One region of the Streptomyces sp. NPDC015532 genome, then DNA from elsewhere that is predicted to be linked to it. Evidence: riboswitches for the same ligand, from Rfam matches in the RefSeq annotation. Region 1 holds a riboswitch; each other region holds the start of a gene.

Region 1 (3,834 bases):
GGTCACCATGTCCGGTCCCGGCACCGTCGAACTCCAGCCATGCGGGGTGACCAAGGCGACCGGACTGGCTCTCGCCGCGGCGCACCTCGGGCTCACCCCGGACGCCACGCTCGCGTTCGGTGACATGCCCAATGACATCCCGATGTTCGACTGGGCGGCCCGCGGTGTGGCGATGGCCAACGCCCATCCGGAACTGAAGGCGGTCGCCGACGAGATCACCCTGTCGAACGAGGACGACGGGATCGCGGTCGTGCTGGAGCGCCTCTTCGGCTTCTGACAAATCCCGTCTGCCCGGCGAGGCCAAAGGCCCCAGCGGTGCGGAGTGCGGCAGCGAGGCTCGCTGCCGCACTCGCGGACCCGCTTCCGCCGGCATGTTCGGAGCGCAGCCGGTGACGCGACCGCAACGCACCCGCCGACGGGCCGGGAGGGCGCCGTCGGCGGGTGCGGATGAAGACGTGGTGCGCGGTGCGGGGTGCGCGGTGCGGGGTGCGATCAGTAGGCGCCGTTGACGTTGTCCATCGAGCCGTACTTGTCGGCCGCGTAGTTGCAGGCCGCGGTGATGTTGGCGACCGGGTCGTAGATGTTCCACGACGTGCCGGCCACGTGGTACGCCTGGAACGTGGGGTCGATCACCTGGAGCAGGCCCTTGGAGGGGATGCCCGCGGCGGCGTTGGAGTCCCAGTTGTTGATGGCGTTGGGGTTGCCGGAGGACTCGCGGATCACGTTGCGGTGGATGCCGTCGTAGCTGCCCGGGATGCCGGCCTTGGCCATGACGTCCAGGGATTCCTTGATCCAGCCGTCGAGGTTGTTGGCGTACGTCTTGGCGGCGGCCTGGGTGACGGTGGTCGCCTTGGACTTGGCGACGGCGGTGGTCGCCTTGGCCGTGGTGCTGACGGTCGTCGACTTCAGCGTCTTCGTGCCCACGGTCAGCTTCAGGCCCGGACGGAGCAGGGCGGGGTTGTCACCGATGACCGCGCGGTTCGCCGCGTACAGCTTCTTCCAGCCGCCGCTCTTGGGGTACTTCTGCGCCACCTTGGACAGCGTGTCGCCGGCGACCACCTTGTAGGTGACGAGCTGCACGTTGGGGACCACCGCGGTGTGTGCGGCCTGCGGGGCCTGGGCCGGGGTGGCGGCGCTGGCGCCGGTCGCGCTCACGAGCGGGAGGGCGAGGGCGAGACCGCCCGTTCCGGCGGCGATCATGCCCCGGGTGATGACGTTGGTCTTCATGCGGCTGTGCTTGCCTCGTACGGGCATGACGAAAGTCCTCTCCGACGCCTGCGAGGTGAGCTGTCGGGTTCGGGCGGGAGATGCCCGGCCGCGCTGTGAGCGCGGCTTCACCCCAAGCCGGTCCGGTGTGCCCGGATCGGCGGCTTACCTGTGGTTCCCCCGCTCCTGCCGTGCGTGGGTCGATGGGTTGCCGGGCGGCGGCAGGATTCGGCGATCCGCCCGGGGTCGACCAGAACGTATGCGAGAGCACATGTCCGAAACAAGATGAGATTTGACCGCGAAGATCGCTTTCTCCTGGTTGATGCGCGGGTAAAAAGTCCGATTGCGCCGGAATTGGATCCTCAACTTGCCTTTGGCAAACGGGTTGGGCCGGGAGGGGTGCGCGTCGGGGGCCGACCTCGCCGGTGACTCAACTCACCAGACCAAAGAGCATCAAGGCGTCATGAGGGGGTAATTCGGGCATTGCGCTTGTGGTGGGAGTCGCCGCCGAGCCCTTCGCGGGGCGCCGAGCGGCCCTTGATGCGGCGGGAATTGTGGCGCGGGACACATGGGGGACGTGGCCGTCCGGCGGTGGGAGCGCCGCGTCTGCGCGAGCCAGAGCCGCCCGGACGCGAGCCAGAGCCGCCCGGACGCGAGCCGAAGCTGCCCGAGGACGCGAGCCGGACCCGGGCCGGTGGCCGGTGAAGTGCGCCTCGCGTCAACGGTGTTCGCCACGCGAGCCACACGCCACTGACCTGCCGCTGTACCGGCGCCGTCCTGTCGCTGTCCGGCCTCTGTCCGGCGCGCGGCGATACGCCGGCGCTCGCGCCGTGAGCGCGTCACGCCGGCCCGGGCATGGGGTGCGCGGGGGTCCGGGGGAGTGAACTCCCGTGCCCGTGAGCCCAGTCAGCCGGCTGTGCGCGGGATGCGCTTCTCCCAGGTCCGGTGGAAGACGACCTCGTCCCCGTCCTTGCAGACGAGCTCGTCGGTCGTGACGAAGTCCTGTGCGTCGCAGGTGACGGCGGAGACCGTCTCGACGCGGGCGTCCCACGGCAGGTCCGGGCGGTGCAGCCGGATCGACCAGGTGGAGTGGGCGCGGGCGGACAGCGGGTCCGTGGCGTCGATCGTGTACGTCTCCCGGGCGTCCTCCGTGCATTCGAGGCCGTCGGGGTACACGCGGGTGCCGCCGCGCCCCGGGTTCTCCTCCAGGCGCCAGGTCTGCGCGGCCACGTCGCGCAGGACCAGACGTCGGGGGCGCGGCTCGTCCAGGGTCGCGGAGACGGTCACGCCGAGGGGCTCGAACTGCTCCGGTTCCTCGAAGGCGACCGAGGGGTCCGACTCCGTTGCCCGTACCGGGAGTTCCAGGACGCTGCCGATCGGCTCCAGGGTGAAGCCCGCCTCCGAGCCCGGCTGGGGCCAGATCCAGGGCCAGTACGCGGAGGAGACGCCCAGCCGGATCCGGTGGCCCGCCGGGAACGCGTAGCCGATGGCGTTCAGGTCGAACACCACGTTCTCCGTGGTGCCCGGTTCCCAGGGGACCGCCCGGTCGGGGCCCTGGCGCGCCGAGAGGTTCAGGGCGCCGCGGGTGACGAGCGTGGACGCTCCGTCCGGGGCCACGTCGCACAGCCGGGCGATCACCTGGCCCCTGGGCGCCGCGGACGTCAGCCGCAGATTGACCCGGGGGCGGCCCAGCACCCAGATGTCCTCCGGCACCTCGAACTCGAAGCAGGCCGACCGTGCGTCCTCCTCCCGTTGGTCCGGCGGCAGGTCGGCCTCGTCGCCGGAAGGGGACAGCCGGCCCGCGTCGACCCCCGTGTGCTGCGGGGACCGCACCGGCAGCGGGGCGCCTTGGAGCGCGTACGCGACCGGGGTCACCGAGGGGGAGGGCCAGGCCGGGTCGCCCACCCAGCGGCCGGGGATCCGCGCGTACACCGTCGCCGGAGGGTGCGCGTCCATCACGTACGAGCGCAGCAGGGGGACGGAGAGCGCGTCCGTCTCCTTGTCCTTGAGCCAGTGGTCCCACCAGCGCAGCGTCTCCTGGAGGAAGCCGATCGCCGGGCCCGGCGGCAGGCTCCGGTCCGGGTACTGGCGGGACCAGGGGCCGATGAGACCTCGTACGCGATCCGGTGGCAGGTTCCGCACCAGACGCAGCACCGTGTCGCGGTGCGGGTCGTGCCAGCCGCCGACCGCGAGGACCGCGGCGCGGATGGCCCCGTACTCCTCGCGGACGCTGCCGTGGCGCCAGTACGCGTCCCTGGTCTGGTGCGCCAGCCAGGTGTGCGCGGCGGGGCCGACCGCCTCCAGTCGCTTCTCCCACATGTCCCGCCACATGCCCTCGCCCACGTGCGCGGGGTCCGGCGGGCGGGCGGCGAAGGCGAGCAGTCGGGCCGACCGGGCGTGCGTGTCGACGGCGAGGACGGAACCTCCCGCGTGGTGCGCGTCGTTGTCATAGAGGTCGTCGGTCGAGCAGACCGTGACGATCGCCTTGAGCGGCTCGGGCGCGCGGGCCGCGATCCGGAGGGAGCCGAAACCGCCCCACGCGATCCCGAACATGCCGACCCGGCCGGAGCACCAGGGCTGGGCCGCCAGCCAGGAGACCACCTCCACCCCGTCGTCCGGCTCGGTCCC
Region 2 (3,834 bases), on a different contig from region 1:
ACCGTCCGCGCCGCCTCCCCTTTCACGTCGTACGCGCTGGCCTCGCCCAGCTTGTCGATGATGCCGAGGACGAGATAGGAGGCGGTGGTCAACCGAGCGTCAGCCATGGGGGGACCGTATCGCCACACGATCACCGGGCGGCAGGCACCGCCGGGCACGCGCACCACGCGGCCGGCTCCACCCGACGCGAAGAAGATCCGGATGCCCGGCACAATGCGGGGTATACGGGCGATCACACAACCGACCGCACTTCAGGCCCACGCGCCGGCCGCACTAGGAGCCCCTGTGACCACCTACGTCATCACCGTTCCCGGGACGTTCGTCCACGGCCTGTCCGACACCTCCCGTGCCGACGTGGAGCGCAGGCTTCGCCCCCAGGACCCGCAGAACACGGACCTGGGCGAGAGCGAGGAACTGAGCCTGCTGTCCGTCGACGAGGACAACCGGTTCTCCGTCCGGCTGGAGGTCGAGGCGGCGGACCGGAGAGCTGCCGAGGCCGAAGCCGTGCGGCTCGTCTCCGGCGCACTCCTGTCCAGCGGCCTGTCCCCCGACGACGCCCCCCTGGGACCTGCCGCCGTCACGGGCATCGACAGCGAATTCTGACGGCGTGCCGTCGGGCCCCGTCCTCGCGGACGGGGGCACTGCACGAGCGGCCGGTATGCCCCGGACGGCGGTACGCCCCCGTCCGGACCGGAGCTCAGACCGGACGTACGACGCTGTGGATGGCCGCCTGCCCGGCGTACGCGACCGACTCCTCGGCGATCCGCGCTCCGGGACTCGGAGCGTGGACCATCATGCCGTCACCCACGTAGAGACCGACGTGACTCACGTTGGCGTGGAAGAAGACCAGGTCACCCGGCTGCATGGCGCCGAGGGCGACCGCCGGGCCGACCTGTGCCTGGTCCTGCGTCGCGCGGGGGAGCATGACCCCGGCACTCTTCCAGGACGCCTGCGTGAGCCCGGAGGGGTCGTACGAACCGGGTCCGGACGCTCCCCACACGCACGGTCTGCCGATCTGGGCACGGGCGAAGGCGACCGCCTCGGCGGCCCTGCTGTCGGGTCCGACGACCGGCGGGGCGGCGGGCGCGACAAGACTGTCGATACTGAACCCGGGGTTCGTGTCGACGGCCGCTGGAGCGGCGGGCCACGTCTGTCGCTCGCCGGCCGGCCGCAGCGCCTGACGCCAGGCGTCGTCGGCCGACGGAGGCGCCGGCGGGCCGGCCGGAGGAGCGGGGGCCGGCTGATACGCGACGGGACCCGGCGCCGGCTCGTACGCCGGAGGCTGCGGCACCGGCTCACTCACCGGAGGCATCGGAGCCGGCTGGTACCCGCTGGGCCGCGCCGGCGTCTCGTACGCGAGGGGCAGGAGCACCGACGTGTACTCGGAGGGCGGGGGCGGCGGCTCGTACCCGAGGGGCAGGAGCACCGACCGGTACTCACCGGTCGGCGGCGCCGCCTCGTACGCCCGGGGCATGGACCCCGTATCGAAGACCGCGGGCATGGGCTCCGGCCGGGGTGCCGCGGGCTGGGGCGTCGGCTCGTACGGGGCGGGCTGGGGCGCCGCCTGGAACACGGGTGCCTGAGCGGCCGCCGGGAACGAGCCGGTCTGACCGACCAAAGGGAAGGATCCCGTCTGACCCACCGAGGGGAAGGATCCGGTCTGACCGACCGACGGGAAGGACCCCGCCTGGCCGACCGACGGGAACGAACCCGTCTGACCCACCGACGGGAAGGATCCGGTCTGGCCGACCGACGGGAACGAACCCGTCTGACCCACCGACGGGAAGGATCCGGTCTGGCCCACCGACGGGAAGGATCCGGTCTGGCCCACCGACGGGAACGAACCCGTCTGACCCACCGACGGGTAGGACGGGAGCTGGGGTTCCTCCACCGGCCGGTACTCGATCGCCGGAACCTGCGCGACGGGCATGCTCTGCCGTGCCGCGTGCCGCGCCATCAGCTCCTGCGCGGCGGCGAGCTTGCGCCGGGCCGTCTGCTTCTTGACGTGCAGCGAGGGCTTCGGTGAGGCGGCTTCCGGAACGGACCCCGCGGGAAGCGCCGCACGGCCCGCCGTGTCGGCTCCGGGCGCCGGGGCGCTACCGGCCGCCGGACCCGCGGTCAACTCCAGGACGGGGCGCGCGGCCGGCTCCGAAGCCGGACCGGCGGTCAGCTCCCGCATCGGGGCCGCGGTCAACTCGGCGACGGGCCGCACGATCTGCTCCAGCTGATACACCGTCGGAAGCTCCGCCGAGGGCCCCCTGGCACCCTTCGCGCCCTCCCTCGGACGGGCACTCTCGCCGCCGCGCGCCTGCTGCCTGTCGGCCGGAAGGATGGCGGGAGCCGAGGGTCCGAACCGGGAGCGTGCCCCGTCGTACAACTGCCGCATCAGATCTTCCTGGGCGGGATCGGAAACCTCGCCCCCCTGCCCGGCACCGCGTCGGCCCGGCCTGCGGGTGGAGTTCGCCAGGGCGCGGGTCCCGTTGAAGTTGCCGCTGGCGAGCTCCGCCTGGTCGTAGAGGGACGAGAGCCGTCGGGCGACTTCTTCGCCGCTGGGCGGGGTGCGTTCCGGCGCCATGGAGTAGTACTCCTTCCGTCGTCCGCCTACCGGGTTAGCTGTCGGGTTCGGGCGGACGATTCCGGAAGGTATGCCCTACGACCCCTGCCCCGAAAGGCAGTTGGCCGATTCACCCCAGGTTCGGTGGGTCCCCGGCTCCAGCCGCCACGGGGACGGGCAGGACTCGGCGGAGGCCGCACCGCCCGGCGAACTTCGCCGGAGGGAGTCGGGCGGCCCGGTCGCCAACTTAGCCATGTTGTGCACCGGATGTGAAGATCCACGTCCCAGATGTCCGATACATTTTCGTGACCTTCATCGCATCGCCTCGCAGCGCGACGGTGAGGACACGGGCCGTGCTCGAAAAGGCCGCTGAGCAAGGATGTTGGGCGACCTGGACCCGATGACCGTCCCGGCCCCGCCCCGGAATCCCGTTCGGCCGGCCCGCCCCGCTCCACTCCGATTCCCTTCCGACCACAGGGGAGTGACCCGTCCAGGTCCGCCGGTCAGCCGCCCAAGCGTCCCGGATGTGTCGAAAGCGTGCACAGAACTGGCGTTCCCTGGCATGTCGTTCGACATCGACGGCACCGTTTGGTCACACCTTGACCAGTTCTGGCCGAGCTGACCGGATCACCGCTGCGGCCACGCGCCGGCCGTACCGTCGAGCACGTCAGACCACGAGAGCGAGTCGAGGATCCCCACGTGCACGATGCGCCGATCTATGCCCAACTGATCTCCGAACGAGGCGACATACCGAGGCTCGTGCGAAGCGAGGCCCGTCGGCTGCAACGCGACTTCGAGTGGATCCTCAGCTGGGATCCGTCGACGGGCGCCCCGCTTCCCGCGTCCACCGCGCGGCCGGCGTCCGGCGGCCGCCGCTCCTTCTCCCCCACCCCGGATCCCGACGACCGGCTCGACACCCCGGCCCCCTGACGGCCGGCCGCTAGAGAACGTCGGGTTCGCCGCCCGGTCGTTCGGCGGGGAGCGGGTCGAGCCCGCCACCGATCCGGGTCACCAGAGCGGCGACCGTCGCACCCGTGGCCCTGTGCCAGGTCCGCGCGCGCCGGAGCATCGCGTGGTCACCGCCCTCGACCCGCACGGCGCTCGCGGAGGCACCCGCCTCCGCGGCCCGGCGGACGAGGGCGAACGACCCCGCGGGGTCGGTGACCCGGTCCCGGTCACCGTGCAGCACGATCACGCGCTTGTCCCGGAGGTGGGCCACCGGCTCACCCTCGGGGCACCAGGGCGCCAGCGCCACCACGGCCCGGACCTGAGGCGCGGCC
Region 3 (3,834 bases), on a different contig from region 1:
CACCCGGGCGAGGAGTGGCTGTACGTCCTTGGGGGGCGGCTCAGTCTGCGCCTCGGGGACACAGCGCACGTCCTCGCGCCGGGAGACAGCGCCCACTTCGACTCGCTGACCCCGCACCGCATCGCCGCCGCCGAGCGCGACGGAGCCGAGCTCCTCTTCGTACACACCCTGCTGCAGAGCCCCGTCGCCGCGCTGTGCCTCGGGCCGGCGACCGGCCACCCCACCTCGGGAGAGACGTCATGACCGAACCCACAGAACGCCACCGCTCCATGGAGGACAGGTTCCCGCGCGCTCTGTGGGTGCGGCTGATCATCTACGTCGCCGTCGGCCATCTGTTCGCGGCCTTCATCTACCTGCTCTTCACGCTGGGCGCGCAGAACCAGTAGGGGCCCGGTCCCGGCGGGCGGCTCAGTCCAGGAGCCGCCCGCGCAGGCGGTCCCGCAGCTCCGGCGTCAGTCCCAGTCCCTGCTCCAGATAGACCTCGACGCTGCCCCAGGTCTCCTCGATGGTCTCGAAGGCGGCTGTCAGATACGCGGCCCGCGCGTCGAACAGCGGGCTGAGCAGTTCCATCACCTCGGGGGAGTAGGCACCGGCCGAGGAGCCGTTGCGGTGCACCTTGTAACGGCGGTGGGCGGCGTTCGACTCCAGGTAGTCGGCCACGATCGCCTCGCGCTCGACGCCGAGGGCGAGCAGGGTGACCGCGATGGACAGCCCGGCGCGGTCCTTGCCCGCCGCGCAGTGCATCAGCGCGGGCACGCTGTCGTCGGCCAGCGAGCGCAGGACCTCGGAGTGTTCGGCCGTGCGCTCCTTGATGATCGTGCGGTAGGAGTTGATCATCCGGTTCTCGCCCTTGCCGTCGCCGAGAATCGCGCGCAACTGGTCGAGATCGCCGTCGCGGACCATCTTCCAGAACTCGCTGCCGTCCGCCGGGTCGCTCAGCGGGAGGTTCACGTTCCGCACGCCCGGCAGTTCGACGTCCGGGCCCTCCAGCTTCTGGTCCGCGGCGTTGCGGAAGTCGAAGATCGTGTGGAGTCCCAGGGACGAGAGGAACGCGGCGTCCTCCTCCGTGGCGTGGGCGAGGTGGCCGCTGCGGAACAGGTGCCCATGACGCACACGCCGGCCGTCCACGGTGGGCAGTCCGCCCACGTCGCGGAAGTTACGCACTCCGCCGAGCTCGGGCTCGGTCGACGGGACCTGCTGCGTCACGGGGGCTCCTCCCATTCGGCCGCCGGCGTCGCCGGGCTGGACTCGGCGCCGCTCGTCGGCAGTTGTACCGGCTCGCGCTCTCGACGATACGACATGGGTTCCTCGGGCAATGAGTTGTCCACAGGCGACCCCTTCCGGACGGAACGCCCTGGAGACGGCACTTTGCGCCGCCCGGTGTCGAATGATTGTTCGAATGACGGGGCGGGTCGATCGCGTACCCCCGGCCGCTTCGGCCTCATGGGGCAATTGCGATGAAAAGCGGCATTGGCGTGCTCCGTTATGTGCGCCATTTCGACCAGGGGTCCGGATGTGATGGATATCCGCCGATGCTGCATCTGTCTGTTCTGTCCGAATAGGCACCTTAGTGACAACTAGCCCTGGAATAGGGCGCCCTGGGCCGAGTCGCGTGAGGAGCGTCATATTCGTGACGATGCGTTGCCGTCCTCCTATCTCAACACCGGTCACTTTCCCGGGGGTTGAGAGGGCCGGAAGATCGTCACTCCACGGAGGGTGACGGCGGTTTCCGCATGGATCAAGAAAGGCGAGCGCACAGAAACCGCACATAGTTGTCGACGCGCTCTCATGTCGCTTACGTTCTGCCTCAATCCGGACGGACGCCCAATCCTGCCGCCGCCCGGAATCCGCACACTCACCCGTACACGGCAGGAGCGGGGGACCCACAGGTTCCGCGCCTGGTCCGATTTCCGGAACAGGCTAGGGGTACAGCCGCGCAGCAGCGCGGCCGGGCATCTCCAGCCCGCACCCGACAGCTCACCCCGCAGGCGCCGGAGAGGAAATCGTCATGCCCGCGAAGGGTAAGCACCGCCGTCCCAAGTCCCTCCGTTTCACCCGCTCGATCGCCGTGGCCGGAACCGGTGGCGCCGCACTCGCGCTGCCCCTGATGGGGGCCACCGGCGCCCACGCCGCGACCCCGGCCACCGCCGTCGCGCAGCATGTCGAGAAGGCGGCGACCGCCGCTCCCGTGAAGAAGGCCGCCAAGGCCGCCACGACGAAGACGTACGCGGTGAGGTCGGGCGACTACCTCTCGAAGATCGCCGACGAGCAGAACGTCAGCGGCGGCTGGAAGAAGATCTACGCCGACAACCGCTCCGCCATCGGCGGCGACCCGTCGCTGATCCACCCCGGTCTGAAGCTGTCGCTCGGCAAGAAGGCCGCCGTCGCCCACTCGGCCACGCACACCGCCACCCGGACGACCACCTCGGCGAAGTCCGGCCAGGCGGCCCCGGCCACCGACCCGACCCCCTCCACCAGCGCTTCCACCGACAGCGCTTCCACCGCCGGCTCTTCCGGCTACACCCTGCCGGTCGCGAGCAGCTCCGTCGGCACCGGTTACAAGGTGGCGGGCAGCATGTGGTCCAGCGGCTACCACACGGGCGTGGACTTCGTGGTCCCGACCGGCAGCACGCTCAAGTCCATAGCCGCGGGCACGGTCGTCTCCGCGGGCTGGGGCGGCGCCTACGGCAACCAGGTCGTCATCCAGCACGCCGACGGCAAGTACTCCCAGTACGCCCACATGTCGTCGCTGTCCGTCTCCGCGGGGCAGACCGTGACCGAGGGGCAGCAGATCGGTCTCTCCGGCGCGACGGGCAACGTCACCGGACCGCACCTGCACTTCGAGATCCGCACCACGCCGGACTACGGCTCCGACGTCGACCCGGTCGCGTACCTGCGCTCGCACGGTGTCGCCGTGGGCTGACACCCCCCGCCTCCTGCTCCTGACGGCAGGAAGATCTCCGAAGGCCGGACCCCACGATCCCCTGGGTCCGGCCTTCGGTGCGTCCGTGGCGACGGCCTCTGGGTGATCGCTGCTCCAACGCCCTTGTCTCAAGCCTTATTCCGGAGTTGACCAATGCTTGGCGAGTGGCTTATCTCACCGGTCGTCAACCCTTCCCTACGGTCGCGTAGCTCACATCAAAAGGTGAATCATGCTCCATGTGGCAGACGATTCGAAGAGTGACAACAGATCAGTGATCGGGTCGTACGTGGCGGTGGGGGACAGCTTCACCGAGGGCGTCGGCGACCCTGGGCCCGACGGGGCGTTCGTCGGCTGGGCCGACCGGTTCGCGGTACTTCTCGCGGACCGCAGGCCCGAAGGCGACTTCGATTACACCAACCTCGCCGTGCGCGGCAAACTGCTCGACCAGATCGTCGAGACCCAGCTCCAGAGGGCCAAGGAACTCGGCCCGGACCTGGTCTCGTTCTGCGCCGGCGGCAACGACATCATCCGCCCCGGCACCGACCCCGACGAGGTCGCGGAACGCTTCGAGCGCGCGATCGCCGACCTCACCTCCGCCGTGGGCACCGTCCTGGTGACCACCGGCTTCGACACCCGTGGCGTCCCCGTGCTCAAGCACCTGCGCGGCAAGATCGCCACGTACAACGGACATGTGCGTGCCATCGCGGACCGCTACGGCTGTCCCGTCCTCGACCTCTGGTCCCTGAAGACGATCCAGGACCGCCGCGCCTGGGACGGTGACCGGCTGCACCTCTCGCCCGAGGGGCACACCCGGGTGGCGCTCCGTGCCGGACAGCTCCTCGGCCTGGAGGTCCCGGCCGACCCGGACCAGCCCTGGCCGCCGCTGCCGCCGCGCGGCACGCTGGAGGTGC
Region 4 (3,834 bases), on a different contig from region 1:
TTCCCGACATCGTCGGCGAGCAGCTGCGCGAGGTCGTCGAGGAAGACGTGCCGGCGCGCGCCCTGATGGCCGCCTACCGGCTCCCGGAGGACGGCACGCGCGCGTGCGACGCGGCCGACCTGGCGCTCACCGTCCTCGGCGGCGGCGAGTCCTCCCGGCTCTACAACCGGCTCGTACGCCGTGACCGCACCGCCGTCGCGGCCGGGTTCGGCCTGCTGCGGCTCGCCGGAGCGCCCTCCCTGGGGTGGCTGGACGTGAAGACGTCCGGCGACGTCGAGGTCCCGGTCATCGAGGCCGCCGTCGACGAGGAGCTCGCCCGGTTCGCCGAGGAGGGCCCCACGGCCGGTGAGATGGAGCGCGCCCAGGCCCAGTTGGAGCGCGAATGGCTCGACCGGCTCGGCACCGTGGCCGGCCGCGCCGACGAACTGTGCCGGTACGCCGTCCTGTTCGGCGACCCGCAGCTCGCCCTGACCGCCGTGCAGCGCGTCCTCGACGTCACGGCGGACGAGGTCCGGGAGGCCGCCAAGGCCCGCCTGCGTCCCGACAACCGCGCGGTGCTCGTCTACGAGCCGACCACCGCCGAGGCAGCCGACGCGGCTGACTCCGCCGACGAGACCGACGAGGAGGCGGCGAAGTGACCGAGCTCGCCACCATGGACTTCCACCCGCAGCCCCAGGCCGGCCGGCCGAAGCCGTGGGCGTTCCCCGCACCCCAGCGGGGCACCCTGGACAACGGTCTGACCATGCTGCGCTGCCATCGCCCCGGCCAGCAGGTCGTGGCCGTCGAGGTGAACCTCGACGCGCCGCTGGACGCCGAGCCGGCGGGCCTGGACGGCATCGCCACGATCATGGCGCGCGCCTTCTCCGAGGGCACCGACAAACACTCGGCCGAGGACTTCGCCGCCGAACTGGAGCGCTGCGGCGCCACGCTCGACGCCCACGCGGACCACCCCGGTGTGCGCCTGTCCCTCGAAGTGCCCGTCTCGCGCCTGGCCAAGGCCCTCGGCCTGCTCGCCGACGCCCTGCGGGCCCCCGCGTTCGCGGACAGCGAGGTCGAGCGGCTGGTGCGCAACCGGCTGGACGAGATCCCGCACGAGACGGCCAATCCCGCCCGCCGTGCCGCCAAGGAGCTCTCCAGGCAGCTGTTCCCGGAGAGCGCCCGCATGGCGCGCCCGCGGCAGGGCACCGAGGAGACCGTCCAGAACATCGACGCGTCGGCCGTTCGCGCGTTCTACGAGAGGCACGTGCGCCCCGCCACGGCCACCGCCGTCGTCGTCGGTGACCTGACCGACGTCGATCTCGACGAACTGCTCGCCGACACGCTCGGCGCCTGGACCGGCTCGGCCGCCAAGCCGCGCCCCGTGCCGCCGGTGAGCGCCGACGACACCGGCCGCGTGATCATCGTCGACCGCCCCGGCGCCGTCCAGACGCAGCTGCTCATCGGCCGGGTCGGCGCGGACCGGCACGACCGTGTGTGGCCCGCGCAGGTCCTCGGCACGTACTGCCTCGGCGGCACCCTCACCTCGCGCCTGGACCGCGTCCTGCGCGAGGAGAAGGGCTACACCTACGGCGTGCGGGCGTTCGGGCAGGTCCTGCGCTCCGCGCCGGACGGCACGGGTGCCGCGATGCTCGCCATCAGCGGCTCGGTCGACACCCCCAACACCGGTCCGGCGCTCGACGACCTGTGGACGGTGCTGCGCACCCTCGCGGCCGAGGGACTGACCGACGCGGAGCGCGACGTCGCCGTGCAGAACCTGGTGGGCGTCGCGCCCCTCAAGTTCGAGACGGCCGCGGCGGTCGCGAGCACGCTCGCGGACCAGGTCGAGCAGCACCTGCCGGACGACTATCAGGCGACGCTCTACCGCCAACTGGCCGCCACCGGCACCGTGGAGGCCACCGCGGCGGCCGTGAGCGCCTTCCCGACGGACCGTCTGGTGACCGTCCTGGTGGGCGACGCGGCGCAGATCGCGGAGCCCGTCAGGGCCCTCGGAATCGGTGAAGTCACCGTGGTGGCCGCCGAGTAGAACCCGTGCGACGCGTGAGGGCCCTGACGGCTGAAGAGCCGTCAGGGCCCTTCCTTTTCCGAAAGCCGTTCCCAAGATGTCCGTATTCGTATGACGGTTACCCTTCTGCCCTGTGGGATGCGTTACAAAAATCGTGATCCGTTTGTTGTTCGAAAGATGCCCCGCATAGCTTCGGTGCGGCTGTTCGTCACGCAGTGCGCCGCGCCCGCGGCACCGGACAGTCATCGCCGAGTCCCCCATGACGCGAGTCAGGGGAGCCGGGGACCCACACGTAGTCCCTGGGGTGAATCGGACGCCCTCTCCGGAGGGGGTCCGTAGGAGACCTTCCTGCTCCGAACCCGTCAGCTAACCCGGTAGGCGAGAGGGAAGGAAAGGATCAGCCCCTACATGGCGTTCACCTGTGGCACCGGCAAGCATCGTCGTACGAGCCGCGTGCACAGCACGACCACCACGACCGCCGTCGGGGTCGCGGCGCTCACCACCACCGGTGTCATCGGAACCCTGGGCGCCCCCGCGTTCGCCGCGGAAGCCTCCGTCGAGCAGACCGGGCTGACCCAGACCATCACCCTCAACGACACGGTCGCCGACCAGATCGACGCCCAGGCCTTCGCCCAGCTGCGTGCCGCCGACGAGGCCGCCGCGCGCAAGCAGGCCGAGCAGACCGCGCGCAAGCAGGCCGCCGAGCAGGCCCAGGAGCTGCGCGAGACCAAGGAGCGCGCCGCCCGCGAGGCCGAGCGCAAGCGCCTGAACACGTTCGTCATGCCGATCACCGGTTCGTACGTCTCGACCGGCTACCAGGCGAGCAGCAGCCTCTGGTCCTCCGGCAGCCACACCGGCGTCGACTTCCACGCAGCGTCCGGCACCTCGGTCCACGCCGTCGGCTCCGGCACGGTCGTCACGGCCGGCTGGGGCGGCGCCTACGGCAATCAAGTCGTGATCAAGATGCACGACGGCACGTACACCATGTACGGCCACCTGTCGTCCATCGGGGTGTCCGTGGGCCAGACGGTCACTCCGGGGCAGCAGATCGCCCTCTCCGGGGACACCGGCAACACCACCGGACCGCACCTTCACTTCGAGGCCCGTACGACCGCGGAGTACGGATCGGACATGAACCCGGTCGCGTACCTGCGCTCGCACGGCGTCAACGTCTGACGACCGCTTCGCGGCTTCTTCACCGCTTTCGATGCCCCGGCTCACCGAGCCGGGGCATCGCCGTTTCCGGACGCGTCTGTCCAAAAAATATCCCTGGATTCAGGCCTGCCATCGGAAATTCAGGCTTCCTGCAATAGAGTCACTGAACAAGCGTCAATCGACGGCGTTTCACGGGGATTAAAGCGGAGGTCGGTCATGCGTATTCCGGCACACTCGGTGTGCACGGCGATCCGTGACGACATCGTCGCGGGTGTCTACGAGCGCGGCGGCCGCCTCACCGAGGAACTGCTCGCGCGCCGGTACGGCGTCTCGCGCGTCCCCGTGCGCGAGGCCCTGCGCACGCTGGAGGCCGAGGGGTTCGTGGTCACCCGCCGTCACGCGGGCGCGTGTGTCGCGGAGCCCACCGAGCTGGAGGCCGCAGACCTCCTGGAGATGCGCATGCTGCTGGAGCCGCTGGGGGCCGCGAGGGCCGCGCAGCGGCGCACCGAGGCCCACCTGAAGGTGCTGCGAGGACTGGTCAGGCTGGGGCAGGAGCGTTCCAGGCGAGGCCACAGCGAGGATCTGCGCTCGTTGGGCGGCTGGTTCCACGAGACGCTCGCGCAGGCGTCCGGCAGCCCCGCGCTCACTTCGACGCTCGCCCAGCTGCGTCACAAGAT

Evidence for each region. Region 1 has a riboswitch for cyclic di-AMP ahead of ACF07B_RS16935 (transglycosylase SLT domain-containing protein). Riboswitches for the same ligand answer to the same signal wherever they lie in the genome.
Region 2: linked by a shared signal. The riboswitch ahead of ACF07B_RS23960 (NlpC/P60 family protein) and the one ahead of ACF07B_RS16935 (transglycosylase SLT domain-containing protein) in region 1 are both predicted to bind cyclic di-AMP.
Region 3: linked by a shared signal. The riboswitch ahead of ACF07B_RS14220 (peptidoglycan DD-metalloendopeptidase family protein) and the one ahead of ACF07B_RS16935 (transglycosylase SLT domain-containing protein) in region 1 are both predicted to bind cyclic di-AMP.
Region 4: linked by a shared signal. The riboswitch ahead of ACF07B_RS30150 (M23 family metallopeptidase) and the one ahead of ACF07B_RS16935 (transglycosylase SLT domain-containing protein) in region 1 are both predicted to bind cyclic di-AMP.

The regions. Positions count from the first base shown of each region.
Region 1 is NZ_JBIBSY010000004.1:551,616-555,449, reverse strand. It holds gene ACF07B_RS16940 (HAD family hydrolase) at 1-277, shown strand, start outside; gene ACF07B_RS16935 (transglycosylase SLT domain-containing protein) at 493-1,254, opposite strand; cyclic di-AMP (ydaO/yuaA leader) riboswitch at 1,260-1,418, opposite strand; gene ACF07B_RS16930 (CocE/NonD family hydrolase) at 2,113-3,834, opposite strand, start outside.
Region 2 is NZ_JBIBSY010000008.1:93,345-97,178, reverse strand. It holds gene ACF07B_RS23970 (PadR family transcriptional regulator) at 1-107, opposite strand, end outside; gene ACF07B_RS23965 (hypothetical protein) at 286-603, shown strand; gene ACF07B_RS23960 (NlpC/P60 family protein) at 698-2,575, opposite strand; cyclic di-AMP (ydaO/yuaA leader) riboswitch at 2,583-2,754, opposite strand; gene ACF07B_RS23955 (hypothetical protein) at 3,254-3,484, shown strand; gene ACF07B_RS23950 (alpha/beta hydrolase) at 3,495-3,834, opposite strand, start outside.
Region 3 is NZ_JBIBSY010000003.1:663,817-667,650, forward strand. It holds gene ACF07B_RS14205 (helix-turn-helix domain-containing protein) at 1-243, shown strand, start outside; gene ACF07B_RS14210 (DUF6126 family protein) at 270-386, shown strand; gene ACF07B_RS14215 (tyrosine-protein phosphatase) at 409-1,206, opposite strand; cyclic di-AMP (ydaO/yuaA leader) riboswitch at 1,847-2,004, shown strand; gene ACF07B_RS14220 (peptidoglycan DD-metalloendopeptidase family protein) at 2,009-2,923, shown strand; gene ACF07B_RS14225 (SGNH/GDSL hydrolase family protein) at 3,195-3,834, shown strand, end outside.
Region 4 is NZ_JBIBSY010000012.1:122,665-126,498, forward strand. It holds gene ACF07B_RS30140 (M16 family metallopeptidase) at 1-638, shown strand, start outside; gene ACF07B_RS30145 (M16 family metallopeptidase) at 635-2,023, shown strand; cyclic di-AMP (ydaO/yuaA leader) riboswitch at 2,239-2,398, shown strand; gene ACF07B_RS30150 (M23 family metallopeptidase) at 2,411-3,178, shown strand; gene ACF07B_RS30155 (GntR family transcriptional regulator) at 3,374-3,834, shown strand, end outside.